DNA from 2 places in the Citrobacter sp. CFNIH10 genome. Region 2 is predicted to be linked to the other one. Evidence: predicted binding sites of a transcription regulator. Region 2 holds the regulator's gene; the other holds the start of a gene.
The links. The regulator Fur, encoded in region 2, represses iron uptake genes when iron is present. The targets are predictions, from matches to a motif close to ATAATAATGAGAACNACTATCAA.
Positions count from the first base shown of each region.

Region 1: exbB (tol-pal system-associated acyl-CoA thioesterase) is a predicted target of Fur. The motif match lies at 2,396-2,418, and genes of this name have one in related genera.

Region 1 covers NZ_CP026216.1:487,337-491,757, forward strand. Annotated here, with positions in the region: gene C2U53_RS05580 (ESA_00282 family adhesion-associated protein) at 1-161, opposite strand, end outside; gene C2U53_RS05585 (hypothetical protein) at 266-673, shown strand; gene C2U53_RS05590 (hypothetical protein) at 673-1,104, shown strand; gene exbD (TonB system transport protein ExbD) at 1,168-1,593, opposite strand; gene exbB (tol-pal system-associated acyl-CoA thioesterase) at 1,600-2,334, opposite strand; gene metC (cystathionine beta-lyase) at 2,584-3,771, shown strand; gene yghB (DedA family general envelope maintenance protein YghB) at 3,911-4,421, shown strand, end outside.
Region 2 covers NZ_CP026216.1:2,822,135-2,826,555, reverse strand. Annotated here, with positions in the region: gene seqA (replication initiation negative regulator SeqA) at 1-175, opposite strand, end outside; gene ybfF (esterase) at 366-1,139, shown strand; gene ybfE (LexA regulated protein) at 1,268-1,561, shown strand; gene fldA (flavodoxin FldA) at 1,711-2,241, shown strand; gene fur (ferric iron uptake transcriptional regulator) at 2,522-2,968, shown strand; gene tcuR (tricarballylate utilization LysR family transcriptional regulator TcuR) at 3,101-4,027, shown strand; gene tcuA (FAD-dependent tricarballylate dehydrogenase TcuA) at 4,125-4,421, shown strand, end outside.

The sequences.
Region 1 (4,421 bases), 2.3 Mb from region 2:
GCGGAGAAATGGTCCTCCCCCTCTTCTTTAGTCAGCGGTATTGATTGAGTCTCAGAGGGCAGTTCTTCAGCGTTGCGCGGTTTATTAAACTCGCGCATTAATAAAAGCACGCCGCCGGTCAACAATAGCAAGGTAATGACAGAATAAAAAATACTGTTCATAGAATGACTCCATTTTTTTTGATTCTAAAATTACCCCATGTTATTGTCAACGCGACCTGCCAAATAAAAATAACTATACATTTGATATTAAAGGATATTGTGACATGCTGCCTGAGCACCTTGTCCCACCGCGTTTTCATCTGTCAGCGTCAGGTCAGACGGAAGAAACAGTAGAAAATAATGATAATTTTACTCAGGGAAAAACAACCCTCAGTGATTATGAGGCCGATATCTTAATTAGCACAACCGCCACCGGGCAATCTAAAAATATCCTACTCGAAGAACGTGACCGTCATTTTAAAGAACGTCTTGAGCGGGTAGCGAAAATTGAGACTTTCGCTCGGGTTATTAATGCGTTACAGGCTGAAGGCGATATCGATGCCCAGACCTTAAGTAAAATAATCACTGAAATGACCACGCATATAAATGAAAACGGCAACGAAATTTGGCTTAACTTAATTACCCGGGAGAAAGACTCACCCCTTTTCTATTCTCTGGACGACGAACAATGATTAAAGATGTTGAAGATAACAATGTCTATTTGGCTTTAGATGAGAATAAAAGCGATCAATTTATCTTAAAGCAGAATCTTGCCGCACTCATCGCCAATAAAAATGCGGTCCTCGAAAGCGTGGCGCAAGAAGTGACTTCTATTCCTGCGGCGCTGGTTCGTCTGAAATGGCAAAACCGGCGGGAAATATACGCGCTTCAGGTGAAGGAAGAGATTTATGGCGCGGCGATCAACGCCATTATCAAACAGAACCCGGCGCTGGGTGACAAAATCATGGCGCGACTGGAGAGCACCTGGCAGCATTTGCTGGCTCGTGAGACCGCCACGCTGCGACTGACGCGCAAACTGGCCGAAGGAAACACCCGCACGATTACCATCACTACCGTTGCGCTCAATGAACGTCAGGTGCAAACCCGGCGCGATGGGCAATAAAAAAGCCGGGTAGCGATAACGCCGTACCCGGCCTTTCTTTCATTGTGCCCATGGCGACAACGATTATTTCGCTTTCGCGACTTCTTCGCCGACCAGACCGATCTTCAGATAACCAGCCTGATGCAACGTGTCCATCACCTTCATCAGGGTTTCATAGTCGACGGTTTTATCCGCACGGAAGAAGATCGTGGTGTCTTTCTTCCCTTCGGTCAGCGCGTTCAGTTCTGCCACCATGGTCTCGTCCGTCACCGGATCGTTACCAATGAACATGCTGTTGTCCGCTTTGACCGACAGATAAACCGGTTTTTCCGGACGCGGTTGCGGCGTACTGGAGGACGCGGGCAGATTGACCTTCACATCCACTGTCGCCAGCGGCGCAGCCACCATAAAGATGATCAGCAGTACCAGCATAACGTCGATAAACGGCGTCACGTTGATTTCATGCATTTCACCGTTATCGTCCAGATTTTCATTAAGACGCATTGCCATGAAACATTACCCTACACGTAATTTCTGCGCGGTACGCACCGGACGGGCAGATGCGCTTGCATCCAGATCCAGGTCGCGGCTTTGCAGTAACAGCACCTGTGCCGCTACATCGCCCAGCATCGCTTTAAGACCGCCAATCTGACGGGCAAAGATGTTATAGATAACCACCGCAGGAATGGCCGCAACCAGACCGATGGCTGTCGCCAGCAGTGCTTCTGCAATACCGGGGGCGACGACGGCGAGGTTAGTGGTCTGCGTTTGTGCAATCCCGATGAAACTGTTCATGATACCCCAGACCGTACCGAAGAGACCGACAAATGGCGAAATCGCCCCGATGGTCGCCAGGTAGCCATTTCCGCGCCCCATCTGACGTCCCGCTGCCGCAACGCGACGCTCCAGACGAAAACCGGTACGCTCTTTAATGCCTTCGTTGTCTTCACTGCCCTGAGACAGTTCCAGTTCGTTCTGCGCTTCATTGAGCAATTGGGTGCTTAAGCTTTTGGCGCCAAAGTTTGCTGCGATATCGCTTGCCTGATCCAGAGAGCGGGCGTCCGCCAACAGCTGCTGTTCGCGTTTAAGCCGACGCTTCAGGGAGAAGAACTCAACGCTCTTACTGAAGAAGATAGCCCAGGTGACCACTGACGCCAGAATCAGACCAATCATCACGCACTTAACCACGATATCGGCGTGCTGATACATACCCCAGACGGAAAGATCCGTCTGCATCAAATTATTACCCACTCTGTATCTCCAGGACGCAAATCACAAATTCTGAGCGTAATAATATCAAAACGACGTCGAATTGATAGTCGTTCTCATTACTATTTACATAGTGCCGCACCTTTGGTTTCTTTTCCTTGCGCTTACGCAGTAAAACGTCACGGGAGGCGATTTTGATAAAATATTGTGCTTTATCCCGTTCCTGGGGATGCGCATTTTTCCATTCGTGATAGTTTAGACGTCCAGACGTATAAAAACAGGAAACCCAACATGGCAGATAAACAACTGGACACCCGACTGGTCGGCGCAGGGCGCAGTAAAAAATACACGCTGGGCTCAGTGAATAGTGTGATTCAGCGCGCTTCTTCGCTGGTTTTTGAAACGGTCGAAGCCAAAAAGCACGCCACCCGCAACCGCGCCAACGGCGAACTTTTTTACGGGCGCCGCGGCACATTAACCCATTTCTCGCTGCAGGAAGCGATGTGTGAACTCGAAGGCGGCGCCGGCTGTGCGCTCTTCCCCTGCGGCGCGGCGGCCGTCGCCAATACGATTCTGGCTTTTGTCGAACAGGGCGATCACGTGCTGATGACCAATACGGCCTATGAGCCGAGCCAGGATTTCTGCACCAAAATCCTCGGCAAACTGGGTGTGACCACTGGCTGGTTCGATCCGCTGATTGGCGCTGACATAGTTAAGCATCTTCAGCCCAACACCAAAGTCGTTTTCCTCGAGTCTCCGGGTTCCGTGACCATGGAAGTCCACGACGTCCCGGCAATTGTCGCCGCTGTCAGACGCGTTGTGCCGGACGCCATCATTATGATCGATAACACCTGGGCGGCGGGCATATTGTTTAAAGCCCTCGACTTCGGCGTTGATATTTCGATTCAGGCCGGGACCAAGTACCTGATTGGTCACTCGGATGCCATGGTCGGCACCGCCGTTTCGAACGCCCGCTGTTGGGATCAACTGCGCGAGAATGCCTATTTGATGGGACAAATGGTCGATGCCGATACGGCCTATATGACCAGCCGCGGGATGCGCACCCTGGGCGTGCGTCTGCGCCAGCATCATGAAAGCAGTCTGAAAATTGCCGAATGGCTGGCAGCCCATCCGCAGGTCGCGCGGGTCAATCATCCGGCGTTACCAGGCAGTAAAGGACACGAATTCTGGAAACGTGACTTTACGGGGAGCAGCGGCTTGTTCTCGTTTGTGCTGAATAAAAAGCTCAATAATGACGAGCTGTCCGCTTATCTGGATCACTTCAGCCTCTTCAGCATGGCCTATTCATGGGGCGGTTTTGAGTCGCTGATTCTGGCCAATCAGCCTGAACAGATTGCAGAAATTCGCCCGGAAGGGGGTGTGGATTTCAGCGGCACACTGATTCGTCTCCACATTGGTTTAGAGAATGTTGACGATCTGATTGCAGATTTAGCCGCCGGATTTTCCCGCCTCGTGTAAAATTGACGCCAATGGACATCTATGCAGACACGTCGAACGAAATTGTCTGCATTTGTTGCGCCCGGGATCAAGTCATCCGGGTCCGTTCAGGAGTACAATAGGATTATTAAGGCGTAAACGCTGTTCCACAGGAAAGTCCATGGCTGTCATTCAAGATATTATCGCTGCGCTCTGGCAACATGATTTTGCCGCGCTGGCGGACCCACATGTTGTTAGCGTCGTCTACTTTGTGATGTTTGCCACGCTGTTTTTAGAGAATGGCCTGTTACCGGCCTCATTTTTGCCCGGCGATAGTCTGCTGCTCTTAGCAGGCGCATTGGTCGCGCAAGGCGTCATGAGCTTTGTTCCTACCCTGCTGATCCTGACGACAGCGGCCAGCCTCGGCTGTTGGCTCAGTTACATTCAGGGACGCTGGCTGGGCAATACGCGAACGGTAAAAGGCTGGCTGGCGCAACTTCCGGCGAAATACCACCAGCGCGCGACCTGCATGTTTGACCGTCACGGTCTGCTGGCGCTGTTGGCAGGCCGTTTTCTGGCGTTCGTGCGCACACTACTGCCAACCATGGCGGGGATTTCCGGGCTCTCTAACCGTCGCTTCCAGTTTTTCAACTGGCTGAGCGGGCTGCTGTGGGTCGGCGTGGTCACCAGCT
Region 2 (4,421 bases):
CCTCAGCAACAACCGGTTGCGCAGCGCGAACCTCTTTTGTCACTGGCGTGACGGGCTGTGATGCGGCGGAAAACTTCAACATACGCCGTAAAATCTCGGATGCGCTCTCGCCGATATGCTTCGTGTGGCTGGCAATATAGCTGTAGAGTTCATCATCAACTTCAATCGTTTTCATCTTAATCCAGTGCGGTGTCTTATCTGATCTGAAATACAAATCGTTGGGAGTATAGGAGCAAATCCCAACAGCGAATAGCGTCAAACCCGGCTGAACAAAAAACTCGGAGAAAACCGAAGTGGTTGCAGCCCAGTGGCAGAATGGTCAACATAATACCCTAACCCGACAGAGCGAAAAAAAGAACTTTGCCATGAAATTGAATATCCGAGCGCAATCCGCACAAAACCTGCACAATAATTCTCCCATCGTACTGGTTCACGGTTTATTTGGCAGTCTGGACAATCTGGGCGTGCTTGCTCGTGACCTGGTGAACGACCATGACATCATCCAGGTCGATATGCGTAACCACGGTCTCTCTCCTCGCGACCCGGTGATGAACTACCCGGCGATGGCGCAGGATCTACTGGATACGCTGGATGCGCAACACATCGAAAAAGCCACCTTCATTGGCCACTCTATGGGGGGTAAAGCGGTGATGGCGCTCAGCGCGCTGGCACCGGAACGCATCGATCGCTTAGTGGCTATCGATATCGCCCCGGTGGATTACCATGTCCGCCGCCACGACGAAATTTTCGCGGCTATCAACGCGGTGACGGCATCAGCGGCAAAAACTCGCCAGCAGGCGGCAGCGGTCATGCGCGAACATCTTAATGAAGAAGGCGTGATTCAATTTTTGCTGAAATCGTATGTTGACGGCGAGTGGCGCTTCAACGTGCCGGTACTGTGGGAACAATATCCGCATATCGTCGGCTGGGAGACAATACCCGCCTGGAATCATCCGGCGCTGTTTATCCCCGGCGGCAACTCCCCATACGTCACCGAGGCGTATCGCGACGATTTACTGGCACAGTTTCCGCAAGCACGTGCGCATGTGATTGCCGGGGCCGGTCACTGGGTGCATGCCGAAAAACCGGAGGCGGTGTTGCGCGCCATCCGTCGTTATCTTAATGAAACAGCTAACTGATTAAAAACTCAGCGTCCGTGCGCGATTACGCGTGTGAACGTTGGCGCGCCTCATTCGCTGATGTATGATGGCGCGCTATCCATCCGGGCAGAGGCCTGGCTGATTGTTTCCCCGAAGTCACCAATATCATGGCCAAAGAACAAACGGACCGTACGACACTAGATCTGTTCGCGCACGAGCGTCGCCCGGGACGACCGAAAACCAATCCGCTTTCACGCGATGAACAGCTGCGCATTAATAAGCGTAATCAACTCAAACGCGACAAAGTTCGCGGTCTTAAGCGTGTCGAACTCAAACTCAACGCAGAAGCTGTTGACGCGTTGAATGAGCTGGCGGAATCCCGAGAGATGAGCCGCAGTGAACTGATCGAAGAGATATTGATGGCCCAACTGGCAACGCTACGCGGCCAGGATCTCGCCTGAAATTATCCTCTCTCCCACTTTCGTGTAGCATGGAGTGCACTCGTATGCGTTTGCTATTTCCGCATACCTGACTGTTCTGCTATGATTGCCCTTATCTGTGGGCAATTCGCCACCACCATTTCAATAAGTTTCAAGAGGTTACTTTACTCATGGCAATCACTGGCATCTTTTTCGGCAGCGACACCGGGAATACCGAAAATATCGCAAAAATGATTCAAAAACAGCTTGGTAAAGACGTTGCCGATGTGCATGACATTGCAAAAAGCAGCAAGGAAGATCTCGAAAGTTATGACATTCTGCTGCTTGGCATCCCAACCTGGTACTACGGTGAAGCGCAGTGTGACTGGGACGACTTCTTCCCTACCCTCGAAGACATCGATTTTAACGGCAAACTGGTCGCACTGTTCGGCTGTGGCGATCAGGAAGATTATGCAGAATACTTCTGCGACGCGTTAGGCACAATCCGCGATATCATTGAGCCGCGCGGTGCAACCATCGTGGGTCACTGGCCGACCGCTGGCTATCATTTTGAAGCCTCCAAAGGTCTGGCGGATGATGACCATTTTGTCGGTCTGGCGATTGACGAAGACCGTCAGCCGGAACTGACCGCCGAGCGCGTGGAAAAATGGGTGAAGCAGATCTCTGAAGAATTGCACCTTGATGAGATCATCAACGCCTGATGTACGGCGGCGCAGACAAGGTTTGCGCCGCATCAATAGACAGAACCAATCAAAATAATTGCTACAAATTTGTAACTTTCTTGCCCATCCCTGTACAATGTGCGGGAGTTTTTAGGTGGCGCTCTCATTTCCAGGCAATACCGACTATTTATTAACATTTGCCAGAGGCTTGCAGTTTTCATTTAGACACGGCAGTCCTATAATGAAACGCATTATCCCGAGTGCAATTTCTGTCACTTCTTGTATGAAGTGAATCGTTTAGCAACAGGACAGATTCCGCATGACTGACAACAATACCGCATTAAAGAAGGCTGGCCTGAAAGTAACGCTTCCACGTTTAAAGATTCTGGAAGTTCTTCAGGGACCGGATAACCATCACGTCAGTGCGGAAGATTTATACAAACGACTGATCGACATGGGTGAAGAAATTGGTCTGGCGACCGTGTATCGCGTGCTGAACCAGTTTGATGACGCCGGTATCGTAACCCGCCACAATTTTGAAGGCGGCAAATCCGTTTTCGAGCTGACCCAGCAGCATCATCACGATCACCTGATTTGCCTTGATTGCGGCAAAGTGATCGAATTTAGCGATGAGTCTATTGAAGCGCGCCAGCGTGAGATCGCGTCGAAGCATGGCATTCGTCTGACGAACCATAGCCTCTACCTCTATGGCCACTGCGCTGAAGGCGATTGCCGCGAAAACGAACACGCGCATGACGCGAAATAATCTGCATTATTCTGAAAAGCCAACCTGCCGGTTGGCTTTTTTTATGCCTGCCATTCCCTACTCAGCGCTTTCTTCTGCCTGCATGTTGCTTTAATGTAAAATATATCACCCTGCTTCGTCCGGAGAATCGAAATGGAACTTCGCCAGCTACGTTACTTTGTCCGTATTGTAGAAACCGGCAGTATGGGCAGCGCGGCGCTCGATCTCGACATCGGCGTGTCCGCCCTGAGCCAGCAGATGACGCGGCTGGAAAACGAACTCGCGATCCGCCTGTTGCAGCGAACCTCGCGCGGCGTCACGCCCACTAACGCCGGTCTGGCCTTTTACTCGCAGGCACAACTGGCGCTACGCCACGCCGATGATGCGATCCTGGCCGCTCGCGAGGCGCGTCTTTCGGGACACGTCAGCGTCGGCATGGCCCCCAGCACCGCCTCCATCCTGGGAATACCGTTTATTCATGCCATGCGGGAATATTACGCCGACGTTCGCCTGCATGTGGTGGAAAGCCTGTCGGGTAATCTGGAACGGATGATCAACACGCGCCAGATTGATCTGGCGGTCGTGTTTCAAAAAGAGAAGATCCTGCGCTGGAGCGCCAGACCGGTTCTTGAGGAGCGCCTGTTTCTGATTGGCACACACGAGCTGCTGGCGGATATTCCGGATGACACCATAACGCCTGCTCAACTGGCGAATATTCCCCTGATCATGCCAAGCCAGGGACACGGCCTGCGTGGCAGACTGGAAGCCATCTGTCAGGAACACGGACTGAAGGTCGATATTGCCACGGAAATTGACGGCCTGACGTTACTGATGCGCGCCGTTGGCAGCGGACTCGGCGCCACGCTGCAACCCGGTGCAGCCATTTCGCATCTTGAGAGGGAAGCGCTAAGAGTGATCGGCGTCCATAATCCTGTCCTCAGCCGCCCCAATTTTCTGGTCAGTCTGTCGGACGATGAACTCACCCCTGCCGGTCTTGCAGCCCGCGTAATACTCACAAAAGTCATGCGTGAACTCGTTGAAACCGGTCATTGGCCGGGCGCAACCCTTTACGCTCCCTAAACCCCTCTTTAGCTATTCGTCATAGCGCCCATACAATCAGCACGTATACATTTCAATTACAAATTTAACAAATAGTTAAATGGTAATGGAGTAGACGATGGTTGATGTACTGGTGATTGGCGGTGGTAATGCCGCGTTATGTGCCGCCTTAACCGCCCGTGAGGCAGGAGCTTCCGTGCTGCTGTTAGAGGCTGCGCCCCGGGAATGGCGCGGCGGGAATTCCCAACACACGCGCAATTTACGCTGTATGCACGATGCGCCACAGGATGTGCTGGTCGAGAGTTATCCCGAAGAGGAGTTCTGGCAGGATCTCTGGCGTGTCACCGAAGGCAATACCAATGAAGCGTTGGCGCGACTGGTGATCCGGACCTCTTCCCAGTGTCGCGACTGGATG